DNA from 2 places in the Paenibacillus protaetiae genome. Region 1 is predicted to be linked to the other one. Evidence: riboswitches for the same ligand, from Rfam matches in the RefSeq annotation. Region 1 holds a riboswitch; the other holds the start of a gene.
The links. Region 1 has a riboswitch for cobalamin ahead of ET464_RS04085 (ABC transporter substrate-binding protein). Riboswitches for the same ligand answer to the same signal wherever they lie in the genome.
Positions count from the first base shown of each region.

Region 2: linked by a shared signal. The riboswitch ahead of ET464_RS11145 (prenyltransferase/squalene oxidase repeat-containing protein) and the one ahead of ET464_RS04085 (ABC transporter substrate-binding protein) in region 1 are both predicted to bind cobalamin.

Region 1 is NZ_CP035492.1:922,048-930,482, reverse strand. It holds gene cobT (nicotinate-nucleotide--dimethylbenzimidazole phosphoribosyltransferase) at 1-601, opposite strand, end outside; gene ET464_RS04095 (ABC transporter ATP-binding protein) at 661-1,452, opposite strand; gene ET464_RS04090 (FecCD family ABC transporter permease) at 1,452-2,492, opposite strand; gene ET464_RS04085 (ABC transporter substrate-binding protein) at 2,493-3,500, opposite strand; cobalamin riboswitch at 3,650-3,888, opposite strand; gene ET464_RS04080 (FixH family protein) at 4,079-4,519, shown strand; gene ET464_RS04075 (sulfite exporter TauE/SafE family protein) at 4,527-5,204, opposite strand; gene ET464_RS04070 (heavy metal translocating P-type ATPase) at 5,204-7,435, opposite strand; gene ET464_RS04065 (rhodanese-like domain-containing protein) at 7,603-7,914, opposite strand; gene ET464_RS04060 (YbjQ family protein) at 7,998-8,312, opposite strand; gene ET464_RS04055 (efflux RND transporter permease subunit) at 8,402-8,435, opposite strand, start outside.
Region 2 is NZ_CP035492.1:2,393,466-2,401,900, forward strand. It holds gene ET464_RS11140 (S-layer homology domain-containing protein) at 186-1,973, opposite strand; gene ET464_RS19835 (hypothetical protein) at 1,907-2,614, opposite strand; gene ET464_RS11145 (prenyltransferase/squalene oxidase repeat-containing protein) at 2,713-3,879, opposite strand; cobalamin riboswitch at 4,018-4,211, opposite strand; gene ET464_RS11150 (ABC transporter ATP-binding protein) at 4,371-5,630, shown strand; gene ET464_RS11155 (ABC transporter permease) at 5,634-6,293, shown strand; gene ET464_RS11160 (glycine betaine ABC transporter substrate-binding protein) at 6,290-7,195, shown strand; gene ET464_RS11165 (ABC transporter permease) at 7,203-7,904, shown strand; gene ET464_RS11170 (restriction endonuclease) at 8,165-8,435, shown strand, end outside.

The DNA of each region.
Region 1 (8,435 bases):
CGGGAGCGAGTCCAGCCAATACCGATACAATTGCCGCGCTTGGCGTCGTGTTGCCGATCCCCATCTCGCCCGTTGCAAACAGCCTGTAACCTTGCGCGTACAGCTCATCCACAAGGTTGATGCCGGCTGCCAGCGCCTGCATCAGCTCATCGCGCTCCATCGCCGGGCCTTTGGCGATATTTCCGGTTCCATACCGGACTTTCCTGGTGATTAACGCCGGATGCTCCAAGTCGCTTTTCACCCCGATATCGACGCAAAAAACGTCCGCGCCGGAATGGCGGGACAGTACATTAACCGCTGCGCCCCCGCTTAAAAAATTAAAGACCATCTGACCGGTCACTTCCTGCGGAAAAGCGCTGACGCCTTCTTCGCATACCCCATGGTCCGCCGCCATCACAATAACAGCTTTACGTGACAAATCCGGCCACAGCTCGCCGGTTATTCCGGCAGCTTGGCGGGCAATCCGTTCCAGCTTGCCAAGGCTTCCCGGCGGCTTCGTCAAATGGTCCGAGTGGCGGTCCGCTTGCTCGGCAGCCTGCTCGTTAAACGGACGGATTCGCATGATCGCCGCATCCACAATCGCTTTATATTCGTTAGGCATGTTATTCGTCTCCCCTTGTCCCAAACTTTTCATTGATGTAAGCCGCACCCGCTGCCGCTTCATTGCCCCGCGGAATCCGGCACGAGTAAAATTTGCGGGCTGCCGTCTTGCGGATGGTCAACTACGGCTGCTTTCGTCTCATAGACCTCTTCAATCAGCTTCGCCGTCACAATATCGGCCGGTTTGCCAAATGCGGCCGCACGTCCCTTATGGAGCACCAGCAGCTCGTCGCAATAAAGCGACGCCAGATTCAAATCATGCAGTACCGCAATGGCAGTCCGGCCGCGTTCACGCTGCCAGTTTTTCACCATGTCCAACATTTGGATCTGATACCCGATATCCAGATGGGTGGTCGGCTCGTCCAGCAGCATAATATCCGTTTCCTGGGCGATCACTTTGGCGAAAGCCGCCCGCTGCCGCTCCCCGCCGCTCAGCTGATCCAGCTTGCGGTGCTGAAGCGAAGCAAGCCCCATTGACGCGATGGCTTTATCGATAATCGGGCCCGCGTCTGTCCGTTCGTCGCCAAGCCAGTTCTGATACGGGAACCGGCCCATCTCAACCGCTTCCCGAACCGTAAAGCCGGCAGGCGGCAATCCGGACTGCTGCAGGACGGCCATTTGCTTCGCCAGCTGCCTGCGGGGGATGCGTTGGACGAGCTCTCCGTTAAACAGCAGCCGGCCGGACGTTGGGCTGTCAACACCGGACAACAACCCGAGCAGTGTAGACTTTCCGACCCCGTTCGGGCCGATAATACCATACAAACGGCCGGTCCGGAAGGTAAAAGAGAGCCCGTCCAGCACCTGGCGCGCCCCCACCGTCTTGCCGACCTGTACCGCTTCGAATAAAACCATTACGCTTTCCCCTCCTTTTTGCTGCGGTGCAGCAAATAGGCAAAAAACGGCGCGCCGATCAGCGCCGTCACCACGCCAAGCGGAATTTCCCTTGGGCTAAGCGCCATGCGGGCGAGCGTATCGGCCCACAGGACAAAGATGCCGCCTCCTATAGCAGACAGCGGGACGATAAGCCGGTAGTCGGGTCCGGCCATCAGCCGGATCAAATGCGGCACCACAAGGCCGACAAAGCCGATGACGCCGGCAACCGATACAGCCGCCGCCGTCAGCAGCGTGGAAGCCAGCATGACGATCAGCTTGGTGCGCTCTACCGCCACGCCCATATGCGCCGCATGCTTTTCGCCAAACACGAGCTGGTTGAGCGGCTGGCTGAAAACGAGCAATACAGGCAGCCCCAAAGCCAGAAAAGGCAGCAGCATATACACATGCTCCCAGCTTCGCATCGCTAACGACCCCATCAGCCAGAACATGATCTGATTGACGACGCCCTGCGACAGCGACACCATGAATGAGACGAATGCTCCAAGGAACGCTTGCATGATGACGCCGGACAAAATAATCGTCTCCAGGTGCATGCCGCCGCCGTTCCCGCTGCGGGAGAGCCATAATACGCCAAGCAGCGTAAGCACGCCTGTTACGAATGCAACGGCCGGAACCGTCCAGATGCCAACCGCCATCTGCAGCCCGAACAAAATAAGGAACGCAGCGCCTACCGAGCTGCCGGAAGCAACGCCTAGCGTATACGGATCGGCAAGCGGATTGCGCAGCACGCCCTGCATCCCTGCTCCGGCAAGCGACAGGCACGCGCCTACAAGCACCGCAAGCAGCACCCGCAGCAAGCGCACCTGCGTAACAATCGCGATGTCGCCTTTGCCCCAGTGGTTTTCCGCCGGGCTCATGCCCGGAAGCTGGTGGAGCAATATGCCCCATACGTCCTCTATCGATAGTCCCGCCGAACCGATAGATAAGCTAATGACGATGGAAACAGCAAGAAGGAGCATGCCTGCTCCTCCATACATCGTTAATTTGGTTTTGACCATTTAAGAAAACAGCTCCGGATGGATCGCCTTCGCCAGCTCCAGCAGGCCGTCCGCCAGCCGCGGACCTACACGGACGAGCGGGTCATCCGATACTTCCACGATCCGGTTGTTTTTGACCGCGTCGATGGCATCCCAGCCGGCGCGTTTTTTAATGCCTTCCAGAATCGGATTTGGATTTGCGTCTTGCAGCGCAGGATATACGATTACGGCCGGATTTTCCTGAATGATTTTTTCGGCGTCGACTTCAAACCAGCCGGACTGGTCCCCCGCCGTATTTTGACCGCCTGCAATGGTTAGCAGCTCGTCCAAAAATTCGCCTTTGCCTACCGTATAACCTTCCGAAAATTCCAAATACGTTTTGACCGGGGCTGCGCCTTTCACTTTATCCGCAACCTGCTGCTTCACCTCTTGCATATGCTTCGCAATTTGATCCGCTTCGGCTTGTTTATTCATAATTTGGCCAATGACTTTAATTTTGTCGATCACAGCGTCGTATGTCTTCGGGTCCGACGCGTACACCGTCAAGCCAAGATCACGCAGCTTTTGCACTGCGTCCGTATTCATCGTCGAAGAGGCCAGCACGAGGTCCGGATTTAAAGCGGCTACCGCTTCAATGTTCGTTGTCATATCGCCGATTTTCGGCTTGTCTGCCGCTTCCGGCGGATAGTTGCTGTAGGCGTCTACGCCGGCAACCTCGTCGCCCGAACCGATGGCATATACAATTTCGGTTTCGCTTGGCAGCAAGGTAACGACCCTTTGCGGCGCCGCGTCAAAAGTCAGCTCGGTGCCGGTAGCATCTTTTACTGTTAACGGGTACGCCGTTTGCGCCGGATCGCTTGATGGCTGCGCAGAAGCGTTTGATTCCGCCGTCGGCGAAGCCGAAGCTTCCCCGGCTGCGGCGCCGTTATTGCTGTTGTGATTTCCGCCGCATGCCGAAAGCACGAGCAGCATCGCAATGAGCAGCAGAACTGCCGACTGCTTCAGCCAGCCCCTTTGTTTCTGTTTCATTATGTTTCTTCCTCTCCCTTTAGTTCAATGTATAAAATAAAAACGGCATTGCCGGCAAAAGTGCCGGAAATGCCGTTTAAACGCTTGCCTGAACATACAGGCGGGCTGAATTGAACGGTTCCAACACGTCCCCAATTCCCGTAGGATACGATGTTAAGCAGTAACAGGCAGGTCTCCTGACTTGGAGCGGCAGCAGCGCGTCTTCCCATACCGGTGTACAGTGACGTGTAGCGCTTTGCCTGGCATACCGCAGCGTAACATGGGCATGCCGGCTCCTTACAGTGGCGGGTCCGTGCCGGATTTTCACCGGACTTCCCTTTTAAGCTCTGACTGCCGGATCTTTCTTAAAGACGGCGGCGGACAAAGCACCTGATTGCGTTGTATACAAAAATATCCTCTGTACTATATCATCTGCAGGAACAGGTTGTCTACCCATGGCCACCGCAAAATTCGGGCAGCCTGTTCGCCCGCAGCGGCTGTTTATTAGCCGCACGAGCTCTCGTTAATAGTTCTTGCCGACGCCCGCCGCGCATAGGTAACAATAGTTTGCATCCATGGAAACGGGAGGATTGACGCTTGTGAAACGATCGCCAAAAACAGCGGTATACGCTGCTGCAGCGGTTCTTGCTGCTGCAGCGCTCATCTTTGCTGCAATGTATACGGGCATTTTCAAAGCCAAACCGCCGGCGGCTTCACCGCCAACCGAGTGGTCGGCAGGCGGCATAAGCGCCGAGATCAGCACCGGAGACCAGCCGGTTAAAGCGCTGCAAACCGGGCAAATGACCGTTATGCTGCATGGGCTGGACGGACGGCCGCTGGAACATGCGGAGCTGATCTTAAGCATCGACATGCTCGAGATGAAACACCGCCTCAAGCCGGTACCGATGGCAGAAATCGCGCCGGGCGAATATACAGCTGACTTCGTGCCGGTTATGAACGGCAAATGGTCAGCCGATGTCAAAATAACGTACAACGGAGAGACGCAGGAAGCGGCTCATCCGTTTACCGTGTTCCGTTAACCCGTCTTCACCATAACCACGGCGTGATGGAAGGGATGACTCCATTCGCTTCCAGGCCTCTTAATATGGATATTAAGCCGACAATAATTGCAGCTGCCGTCCCCGCTTTTCGCATCACTCGTCTCCAGCGGCGATTGGCCGCAACCGCCATCCATCCCGCAAGCGCAAGTGCGGGAAACGTCGCCAGGCCAAACAAGGCCATCGTGGCCGCCCCGCCCAGCGCTGTGCCTGTGGCAGCTGCATTCATCTGCATCGCGTATGTCAGCCCGCATGGCAGAAACCCAAACGCCACGCCAGTCGCCAGAATATGAAGCGACTCTTTGCGGGCGCTTAACCCGCCTGAAGCCGCAAGGCGGCTGTGCAGCCTGCCGGAAATGCGGGTCATAAACGGCAGCTGGATTTTGCGCCATATCCACAACAGCAAAAAAACGCCGCCGATAATGGAAGCCAGCCCCTGCACGCCGGCCAGCTTTCCCGCTACATCTACAAACGATCCAATCGTTCCCATCAAGGTGCCAAGAAGCGTATACGAGAAAATTCGCCCGCTGTTGTACAGCAGTGTTGTCCGCCTGGCCGGAAGGCTGGCGTTTAAATTCACCGATGTAACAATCCCCCCGCACATGCCAATGCAATGCGGCGCACTGAGCAGTCCCGTCACGACAACTAACGCCCATTGCTGCAGCATTAGAGCGCCCCGCTGTCTTTCAGCAGGCCGGTTTTAAGCCGCAGCGCGTTTAAAGCTACGGAGACGGAGCTTAACGCCATTGCTGTGCCGGCCATCCAAGGCTGAAGCAAGCCGCAGGCCGCAAACGGAATAATAATCGCATTATAAAAAAATGCAAACGTCAAATTTTGCCGCACGTTGCGAATCGTTAATCGGCTGATGCGGAGCGCTTCCGGAATGGCCCGCAGCCGGGGCTGCAGCAGCGTCATATGGCCGGCCGTCAGCGCGGCATCAGTCCCGTCTCCCATGGCAATGCCTACATCCGCTGCCGCCAAAGCCGGCGCGTCATTCCAGCCGTCTCCGGCCATGCCTACCCGTTTGCCTTCATGCTGCAGGCGGCGGACGAGTTCCAGCTTCCCTTCGGGCAGCATGCCGGAATACACGCCGTCAATGCCCGCCGCTTCTGCCGCAGCCGCAGCCGGGGCAGCGTGATCGCCTGTCGCAAGCCATACCTCCACCCCCATCTCCTTCAGCTTGAGGACGGTATCCCGGGCATACGGTTTCACCGGGTCCGCTACTGCGATCACGCCTATGCAGCCGGACGCTTCCATCACGTAGATCACAGTCTCCCCTTCCTCTTCCCGTTTCCTTGCAAAAGCAAGCGCCGGCGGCGTAATCCGCCATTCTTTCTCCGCAGCGAGCTTTACATTGCCAACGCCAATCGGTTTGCCTTCGAATGACGCCTCAATCCCTTTGCCGGGCGTAAACACCGTTTTATCCGCAGCATGAGCAACAAGCCCCGCTGCCGCCGCCTCATCGCGAATGGCTTTGGCCAGCGGATGGGCAGAACCGGCTTCCGCTGCCGCCGCCACCCGCAGCACAGCGGTTTTGCCGCCGCGCTCGGCATAAATAGCAGTAACGCGAGGTTTGCCTTCCGTTAGCGTCCCGGTCTTATCCAGCACAAGCGTATGAAGCCGCGATAACCGCTCCAGCGCTCCCGCTTCCTTCACGACGATGCCTTTGCGTGACAATACGCCGGATGCGATCACAAGCGAAATAGGCGTTGCGAGCCCAAGCGCGCATGGACATGCAGCGAGCATAACGGCAATCGCACAGCTGAACGCCCGCTGCCAGTTGCCCGGTTCTACAATAAACATCCATAACGCAAATGTAATAGCGGAAAAAAACAGCATAATCGGCACAAAAAAACCTGCAGCTACATCCACCTGGCGCTGAATGGCCGACTTCGACCGCTGCGCCTGCTTCACCAGCTCGCTGATCCGGTGCAGCATCGTATGCTGGCTGGCTGCTTCCGTCCGGACGCGCAAGCGCCCGCCGCCGTTTAATGTGCCGGCGAACACCCTATCGCCCGGCCGTTTCGCCTGCGGCAAACTTTCGCCGGTCAGCAGCGACTCGTCGACATCCGACTGTCCGACAACAATAATGCCGTCCACAGGTATTGTTTCTCCCGGCCGCACAAACGCATAATCGCCTGCACGGACTTCATCAATGCGCATGGTACGCATAGTGCCCGCTCTTTCAATTTCTACTTCTCGTGCATGGAGTTTGCTGAAGCCGGTTGCTTCCTGCTGTGTTTTTTCGGAGGCAGCCGCTTCGATGTATTTGCCAAGCAAAACAGCGGTAATGACAACGGCTGACGTCTCAAAATAAAGCGGCAGCGTATGCTGCGCGGCAGCGGTGCCGGAACCAACAGTCTGGAATACAACATAATGGCTGTACAAATAAGCGGCCGATGTGCCGATCGCAACAAGCACATCCATATTGGCGGTCCGCTGCCGCAGCGCGTGATAGGCTCCAAAATAAAACGGCAGTCCGATGCCGAATTGGATAACGGTAGCCAGCAGCAGCTGCAGCCACGGATTAGCCAGCAGCGGCGGGAGGCTGATGCTTCCGGGCCATGACCAGTGCTGCAGCATCGTCGCCAGCAGCGGCAGCGTCAACAGTGCTGATACGATCAGCCGCAGCAGCAGCGTTCTTTTTTCCTGCTCCATGCTTTCTTTTGCCCGTTCGGGCGCCGCCGTTGTAAAACCCAGCTGCTCAATCCGTTTTGCAATTTGACCCGGATGAACTGCGGCAGGATCATATTGCACCCATGCTGTGCGGGACGGGAAGCTGACGGCAACGGAACGGACGCCGCCCATTTTGCCGACCGCTTTTTCAATTCTGGCCGCACATGCCGTACAGCTCATGCCCTGCACAATAAAATCGGATGATGTTTCCGCCTGGTTCAAGCCCTCACCTGCTTTCCATTCGTAGCGCCAAGGATAGCCGTACATGTCCCCGCTGTAATCTATATGCTTTTTTTGCTCGGTTTCATGAATGCCGCTTCAACGAAAAAAAAGACGCCGGGACCGGTATGTCCGGTCCAGCGTCTTTTGAATCGTAAACTTGGTATCGCTTAAGCGCCTTGCACGACGTCTCCCTGCCATGCAAGCATGCCGCCTTTTACATTAACAACGGACAGGCCGCCAGCTTGCAAAAACTCGCATGCTTTGCCGCTTCTGCCGCCGCTGCGGCAAATAATATACACTTGTTCGCCGTCACGGCTGAATTCGTCTGCGCGCTCTTGAATTTCAGAGAGCGGAATAAGGCGGGCTTCGCCAATATGGCCGGCCTCCCATTCATCCTGCTCGCGAACGTCAACCAAATTGAGCTTTTCGCCGTTTTCAAGCCGTTCTTGCAATTCTTCTGTTGTTATTTCCGGGTACATGCTGGTCAGCTCCTTTATTTCAATAACGGTTCTATCAAATTGTAGCTTTTGGGAGAGAAGCTGTCCAGACGGAGAAAGCAAGCTTATGACAACACAACGGCAGTTCCGCTGACCGCAACCATAAGCATGCCGTCCCGCACCACTTCATAGTCGATGTCGATGGCGACAATGGCATTAGCGCCCAGTCGCGCAGCCTGGTTTTTCATCTCTTCAATGGCAATGTCCCGCGCTTCTTTCAGCTTGCTTTCATAGGAGCCGGAGCGCCCGCCGACGATGTCGGTAATCGAAGCGAAGAAGTCGCGAACGACGTTGGCGCCCATAATGGCTTCGCCTGTCACGACACCGGAATATTCACGGATCGGACGGCCTTCAACGGTTGGAGTTGTTGTAATAAGCATGTTTCATTCCTCCTCATATTGGAATAACCTTTTTTTTACAAGGGACTGTTCCATTATATAAAACAGTCCCGCTTGAATAAAGACGTTTCTTATTGTTCGGCCGTACGGGCTTTTTTCTTGCGG
Region 2 (8,435 bases), 1.5 Mb from region 1:
GAACAGCGCCGGGAGCAGCGGAATTCCCCTGCTGCTCCGTGTCCGCCGCAGCCGTTGATACCGGCTTGCCGCTGCCGCTTTGTCCCCGCTGCCGCCCCAGAAAAAGGCGGCTGCCAAAACAGCGGCAACTGCAAGGCAGACCAGCCCTATTTTAAATTCCGAACGATTAATCATGGCAAGTCTCCTTATGCAGCTTTAGGAGCTGCCGTTTGCACGACCACATCCGTCATATCATAGAGACGGTTAAGCCCGTTCAAATAACGGTCATAAGCGACAAGCGCGTACATGGCCTGATCGGTCGCCATCAGGTCTACCATGCCCGGCTCCGCGCCGCCATTGCCGCTTTGGCCCGGCTTGATGTGATAGAAACCTCCGCTGCCGGCTGCATAACTAAGCAGGACGCTGATCGCGGAATGCCCGTTTTTAATGAACCGTGCATCTTTCCCCGGATCGATACCGAGTCCGGCTAACGCTACAACCACTTGTGCGGTGCTTTCCGAATTTATGGAACCGCCGCTTGCAAATTCGCCGTTCTCGTCCTGCGCGGCAGATAACCAGGCAATTGCCAGGTCTACCGCTTGCTTCACCTTAACATCACTGTTGTAATACGGCGTAAGCGATTGGACGGCCATTGCCGTCACATCCGGATCAGGTACGGTTGCCGCACCATCCAGTGACCAGCCGCCCCCGGCAATTTCGCGGTTTAACATAAAGTCCATCAGAAGTTCTCTTGTCGTTTGGGTCTTGACGCCATTAACAACAGGAATATCATAATGACCGCTATCCAGTGCCAATAGCGCAAAAATCGGGCCGTTAATCCCTTGCTTGATTACAGTCTCAAAGTCGGCAAGCGGCGCCGACAGGTCGTAACCTGCAACGTTATGAATGTTGCCGCCCAAAGCCGTTAAAGCCAAAATGACTCTGTCATATTCCGTGTATTTGACATTGTGCAGCTTGCCGCCCTTTTCCTTCACTGTATTGACTAAATTGGCCTCATACTTGGCATAATAGCCGGCCGGTACCGGAATGCCGGAACGGCTTAATCCCAGCACGGTCCACTCGCCGCCAACGCTGGCTACAACCGGATTCGTTACGCTGTGCTGTAAAAATGCTGCGGTTTGGGCAATTTGCGCCTCCACTTGCGGCTTTGCAGGATCTGCCGCATTTTGATGGGTCAGAAGGTACTCATACGACCGCATCGCGACAACCGCCGCCATCTCTCTCGTCACCGGATCTTTTGGCGCGAAACGATCGCCATAGCCGGACATGATGCCGGCCGCCGCTGCGGTTTGAACATCTTTCCGGGCCCATTCCGAAACCAGATTCAAATCGCTCAGGCCCGTTGCTGCTTCGGCCAGCGTCAGGCCAAGCGCTCTCACAATTGTTGCGGCCATTTGTTCCCTCGTCATCAGTGCATAAGGACGGAAGTATCCTCCATCGCCCTCCACAATGCCGTTCACATAAGCCGCATTGACATAAGGGGCATACCAGCTGTTTGCCGCCACATCTTTAAACGCACTGTCGCCAGCCGTTGTCTGCTTCAATCCTGATGCTTCAACGAGCAACTTCGTAAATTCGGCGCGCGTAACCGAAGCTTTCGGGCGAAACTCGCCATTGCTGCCTTGAACAAAACCAAGCTGCGCCGCTTTGCCAATCGCAGAGTACGCCCAATCCGAAATAGAGCCGCCGTCTTTATACAACTGCTCCAGCTTCACCGGAGGTTTCGTACCGTCTTGACCGCCGGTTCCTTGATCCGCTCCGGTGCCTCCGCCATCGGGATCTTCCGTTCCCCACTGGCTGTTGTCTGCTCCTAAATCTGTACCCAAATTAGTCGTATACCGCCATTGCACCGTATCGCCGTCCTCCAGCTCATACAAAGACGCGCCAAACCCCGGATAATCGCCGTTTACGTTATACATCCAGCCGCTGCCGGTGCCATGGTCAAACTCGCCGTCACCATCAATGGATTCCACATATACGCTGTTATATTGTTCAGACCAGGAATAGTCGTAATGGATTCCCGGCCATCCAGCACTCTTTGGAAAACAGTCCATACCGTATCGCCTGGCTGAAGCTCGACTTTAACTGGCGAGACCGTGTATCCGAGCTTAATTGTCTTTTTATCGACGGAAAAAGTGACATACGCTTTGGAGTCTGGCGGTGTTGCGGAACCTCCGCCTTCTTGGTTATCTTCTTTATCGCTTGCCGTGAATGCGGCATAGTCCGTAAAATGCTTGGTTTTGATAATAAGGTCAGTGCCGTTGTCATAGGCGTATTCCGGCTTGCCGGCAGCCTCCCCTTCGGAGTCATTCGCATATTTCTGAATAAGATGCGGAATGCCTTGTTCCAAATAAGCCGCTTGCTTGCCGGCCATGCCTGCCAGCGTTAACGTGACGTACCGGTCGAATTCGGCGCGGTCATTGCCGCCCATCGCAAATGCTGCTGCAACGCTATCCAGCTGTTTGCTGCTGCCTAGCAGCGATTGAAGCGTTGTTTTCAAGCTGGCATCGGCCGCATCTAGCGATGTTATTAGCTGCAAATCCAATCCGCTGCCGCTTGTCAGCTGCGTTCCTTGGGCAATAACAGCGGTAACGCCGCCTTTATGGGCTTCCAATTGCGGCAGTGCCGACAGTTCCGGCAGCGTTACGCGAACCGCACCCGTGCTCTCTTCCGGAATGGTGATCTGATACGTTTGATTGGAGTCCGATGCGTTTACCGTAAAGCTGTAATTCTCGTTGGCAGCCGGTTCGATAACAACCGGGCCGTCATTGCCCGGCTGTTCTGGCTGCTCCGGAGTGGCTCCCCTTCAAGCTCAACATCCGTCATGTCGTACAAATTCGTGCCGCCGTTCAAGAAACGGTCATATGCGACCAGCGCATAAGTGCCTTGGTCCGTCGCCATGCCATTTACACCGCCGGTTGCGGTATGTTTGAAACCGCCGGCAGGAACGGCATAAATGAGCATTCCATCTACTGCTGATTTGCCGTTTTTCATAAATCGCGGATCCGTTCCGGGATCAATGCCAAGCGAAGCAAGCGCTAATACAACCTGCGCCGTACTTTCGCAGTTGCTTAAATAATCGCCGGCTGCGCTTTGATTGTCCGATAACCAGACCAAAGCACGGTCAACGGCTTCTTTTACATCCGTACGGGTTGTATAGTATGGCGCCAAGCTTTGAATCGTCATAGCCGTCATATCAACGTCCGGCTTGCTTCCGAATAACGTCCAGCCTGCCGCGTTGGCAGTTGTGCGGTTGTACTCCAATATTTTGTCTATTAATTTGTCGCGGGTCGTTTGATTAACCCCATCCGCTTGCGGGATATCGTAGTTGTGCGAGTCCAAAGCAATCAGGGCAAATACCGGGCCGTTTAGCCCTTGTTTAAGCACATAATCAAAATCAGCAAGCGCGGTCAGCAAATTGAACCCTGCTACATCGGCCACATCTTTGCCGATTGACGTAAGTCCCAATATAGCGCGGGAATGCTCTGTGCTTTTTGTGGAATGAAGCTTCCCGTTGTAAGTCGCCATCAGCTGCGTAACGGCTTGCTCCACATTGGCGTAATAACTATCGTAATAATTAGCGGGTACCTCGTACCCCGCCCTTGCCAGCGATAAAATCGTCCATTCTCCGCTGCCGGTTCCAAATACAGGGTTGGCGACCGTCTTCACCATGTAAGCCAAACTGCTTTGCAGCTGCTGGCGAGCCTGCTCCACAACCGGATTCTGCTCCAGCTCTGTCCGGCTGCCGGCAGAAGACTGCCCGCTTAAAATTTGCGTGCCGTCCGCTTCGTCCGCAAATGCCGTATGTATGTTCGTTGAGCCAATCGAAATAAACAGGCTGACCATTATCAGCCAAATGAATCCTTTATTTAATTTCATTCCTTCTTCCCCTTGTCTTTAATTTGAAATAAACCTCTCCGCAACAAAAAAACTTCTTAACCCGAAAGTTAAGAAGTTTAATAAGCGCATCGCAAATAAGCATGCACGAACAAACACCCTCCTATCCATCGTAGAATTTGCGGTGTAACGAATCAGGCAGGTATTCTGGCTCAAGCGTCATCGCTTCCGCGTCCTTCCCGGTTTCCCAGTGGTTTATCGCAGCAGCTCTTCTTATACAGCGGCGGGACCGCGCGAGATTTTCACTCGCTTCCCTTTTAACCGGCCTGCAATTGGCAGCAATTGCTTCCGGCACCTGACCGTTGCTATTCAGTTTGTAAACCATCTTATCTAATCCTATAACATTTGTCATGTATAAATGATCATTTTTGCCCGAATAAAGAAATGTTTTTTCCTGTTTTTGTTTCAAAAACAGCCCGGAAGCTTATATTAACTTTAATAAGCAACCAACAAGAGCGGAGGAAACGAGATTAATGATCGAAATCCAGAACGTCAATAAAATTTATCCCGATGGATATCATGCGCTTAAAAATATTAATCTCACCTTTCACAAAGGTGAAGTTACCGTCCTGATCGGCCCAAGCGGCTGCGGCAAATCCACAACGATGAAGCTGATCAACCGGCTTATCCTGCCCTCGAACGGCAAAATTCTTATTAATGGAGACGATATTTCCACAATCGATCCGGTCAAGCTGCGGCGTAATATCGGCTATGTCATCCAAAGCATCGGCTTGTTCCCGCATATGACTATCGGCCGCAATGTCGGAGTCGTTCCCCATTTGAAAAAATGGGATAAACAGCGCATCGACAAACGTGTCGAAGAGCTGATGGACATGGTGGGCTTGTCCGCCAGCCAATATAAAAACCGTTATCCGTCCGAGCTGAGCGGCGGCCAGCAGCAGCGGATCGGCGTCATCCGCGCGATGGCGGCCGATCCGGAAATTATATTAATGGACGAGCCGTTCAGCGCGCTGGACCCGATCAGCCGGGAGCAGCTGCAGGACGATATCGTCCGCTTGCAGCAGGAGCTGCACAAAACGATTGTATTTGTTACCCATGATATGGATGAAGCGCTCAAAATCGCCGACCGCATCGTCATCATGCAGGCGGGAGTTGTCGTGCAAAGCGACAAGCCGGAGCGCATATTGCGCCGTCCGGCCAATGATTTTGTCCGTTCCTTTATCGGGCAGCAGCGGCTGGAGCAGGAACATGCAGCCGAGACATCTTCATACGATATTCCGCTCGTCGACGACGTCATGATCCGCCAGCCGGTCACCATCTATCCAAACCGCGGCTTGGCGGAAGCAATTACCATTATGGAGCGGCGGCGCGTCGACTCGTTGTTTATAACCGACCGGAATCGAAAGCTTCAGGGCATTGTGTCCATCTTCAACGTGCTTGAACATTACGGCAACGAAGATATGACCGTCGCCGACGTTATGAAGCCCATTGCATACAGCTTGCCCTCCGGTACGCCACTGCCGAATGCTGTCGAGATGCTAAGTCTTCATCAGCTGTCCAATTTGGCTATCGTCGACGGCACGAACCGCCTTGTAGGCCTCATTACAAGAGGCAGCGTCGTCCGGCATCTCGCAGAAGTGCTGCCGGTACTTCCGCCCGAACCGGAAGATTCGAACGAAGAATCGGCAAAAGAGTCCGGAACTCCGGATGAGACGCAAAATTCGTCCGCTGGCGATGCTGCAGCAGCTGACTCCTCCGGCAAGGAGGTGTAGGCGATGACTGACATTGGCGCTTTCATTCAGGAGCGGTGGCCCGACATTGTGACGGCTCTTCGCGAGCACCTTATCATTTCGTTTACGGCTGTCGTATTCGGCAGCATCGTCGCCATTCCGCTTGGTATTGTATTGGTGTATACCAAGCTGGGCTGGCTTCGTTCGGCTGTATTTTTTATCGCCAACATTTTGCAGACGGTCCCGAGCCTGGCATTGTTGGCTGTGCTAATTCCGCTGCTGGGCATTGGCGTAAAGCCGGCCATCCTGGCGCTGCTGCTGTATTCCATTATGCCGATTCTGCGCAACACGTACGACGGGTTTAAAGCCGTTGATCCGCATGTGCTGGAATCGGCAAGAGGAATGGGCTACAGCACGATGCAGCGCATTTGGACCATTCAGCTGCCGTTATCGCTGCCGTACATGATGTCGGGCATTCGCATTACGACCGTCTATATTATTAGCTGGGCCACGCTTGCGACACTGATTGGCGCAGGAGGCCTCGGCCAGCTGATTGTGTCGGGAATGGGCGTCAACAAACCGGAGCTGGTTTTTGCAGGCGCGATTGGTGCGGTTGTGCTTGCTTTTATCGCGGATTTTCTGCTCGGGCTGCTGGAACGGTGGCTGTCCGGACGATTCGGCCGCACAGGGGGTGCCGCTGCGTGACCCGGCATTTTAAACTTAAACCGGCTATAGCCGGTCTGCTGATTGCCGTTATTCTGCCGGCCGCCAGCGGCTGCGGCATTCGCAGCGACATTGTTATCGGCGCCCAGACGTTTACGGAAACGAAAATTTTAGCGGAAATGTACAAAGCGCTTATTGAGGACCGGACGGACGCAACTGCAGAAGTCATTCCCGATCTCGCATCCAGTCCGCTTGTTTTATCCGCAATGAAAAAAGGCGACATCGACATTGCGACGTTATACAGCGGCGAAATATTCAACAACCATTTTCCAATCGAAGAAACCAAAGACCGGGCACGCGTGCTGGAGCAGGCGCAGCAGGGGTTCCTTAAATTTTACAACCTGAAATGGTTTGACCCGCTGGGCTTTGAAAATACGTATGCCTTCACCGTCCGAAAGGATGTAGCGGAGCAAAAAGGCTATACGAAAATTTCCGATGTGAAGCCCGATGCAGGTTCAATGCGCCTCGGTGTCGACACAACTTGGCTGGAGCGGCCCAGCGACGGCTACCCGGCCTTCTCCAAACATTACGGCATTACGTTCGGCACCATTTACCCGATGGAGCTTGCGCTTGTCTATCAAGCCGTTGCCAACCGGCAAGTGGATATCGTACTCGCTTATTCCACCGATTCGCGGCTGAAGGCATACGATTTGAAAACATTGGAGGACGACAAGCAGTTTTTCCCTCCGTATGATGCTTCAACCGTTATGCGCGGCGATATCGCCAAGAAATACCCGGAAGCGGAAGCAGCCCTCACCAAGCTGATCGGAACGCTGGATGTCGAGACGATGGTCGATTTAAACTACCAGGTCGATATTGAGAAAAAAAGCGAGCGGGAAGTAGCCGTCAGCTATTTGAAGCAGGTTGGATTATTAAAGGAGTGACATGGCGATGGCAGGACCACATTTGACGATCGGGGATTTTTTCAGCTACGTATCACGCAATCGGGCGATGTTATGGGAATATTTGTTCCAGCACATCATGATGGTGCTGCTTGGCGTCGGTCTGGCCATCATCATTGGCGTGCCGCTTGGGATATGGTGCAGCCGAAGTAAAGGAGCAGCCAAAATCATTATGGCCATTACCAACGTGCTGCAGGTTATCCCTAGTCTCGCCATGCTTGTGCTGCTTATGATGTGGCTTGGCCTCGGTATGATGACGGTCACGTTCGGGCTGTTCCTCTACTCGCTGAATCCGGTTGTGCGGAACACGTACGTCGGACTGACGCAGGTGAATTCCAGCTACGTGGAAGCCGGAAGAGGCGTTGGAATGAGCCGCATGCAAATGCTGCTGCAGGTGCGCTTGCCGCTGTCGCTGCCTTACATTCTATCGGGCATCCGCATCGCTGCAGTCATTGCCGTCGGCGTGGCAGCCATTGCCCCGCTTATTGGCGGCTCAGGCTTAGGCCGCGAAATCTACGCCGGCATTAACAATCAGAATCCGCTTCGGATTTACGCAGGAGCAATCCCGGCCGCTGTGCTGGCCATTGCCGCGGATATTGTGCTTGGCGCACTGCAGCGAAAGGTGAACATGGAACGGCGCAAGTCGCGCAAAAGCGATGCCGTCCCGCCTGTGCCAAAAACGCAAGGCTAGACAAAACAAGGCGGCACTAAGCTGTGCCGCCTTTCATTGAACAAAATCACGTACAAAAGAGCCTAGGGCTCCTATATAAAAGGGACTTTGGCTCTTTGCTCCTGTCTGTTTTGAAATATGGAATATCAATGTGATGGATGATCCCCGATTCAAGAGTTCCAATTTGAACCCCGTAACTTCTTATCTAAATCTATGAATCTTTTAAATACGATATTCCTACGGCAAAGAGCTCCTTCCACAATTAGGATGAAGTAGATATAATGACCTATATACAATTCAAAATACCTAACAGAATCGAGGTCAAGACTTTGGCAAGGAGACGTAAAAAAGATCCTACATTCGTAGACATTGCATTGCAGCTTACACTTGGTTGCGCCTTTTTACTTGCATTCAACATCATCTTTAGCAAGTACGGAGCAACAATTGGAGGGGCATGGTTAAATCCACTTCTTATTTTCATCATTATCGTGCTTTCGACAAGTATTGGCTTACGCATCTACTATGTCCAGGAAAAGCTTAAGAAGGCAAATA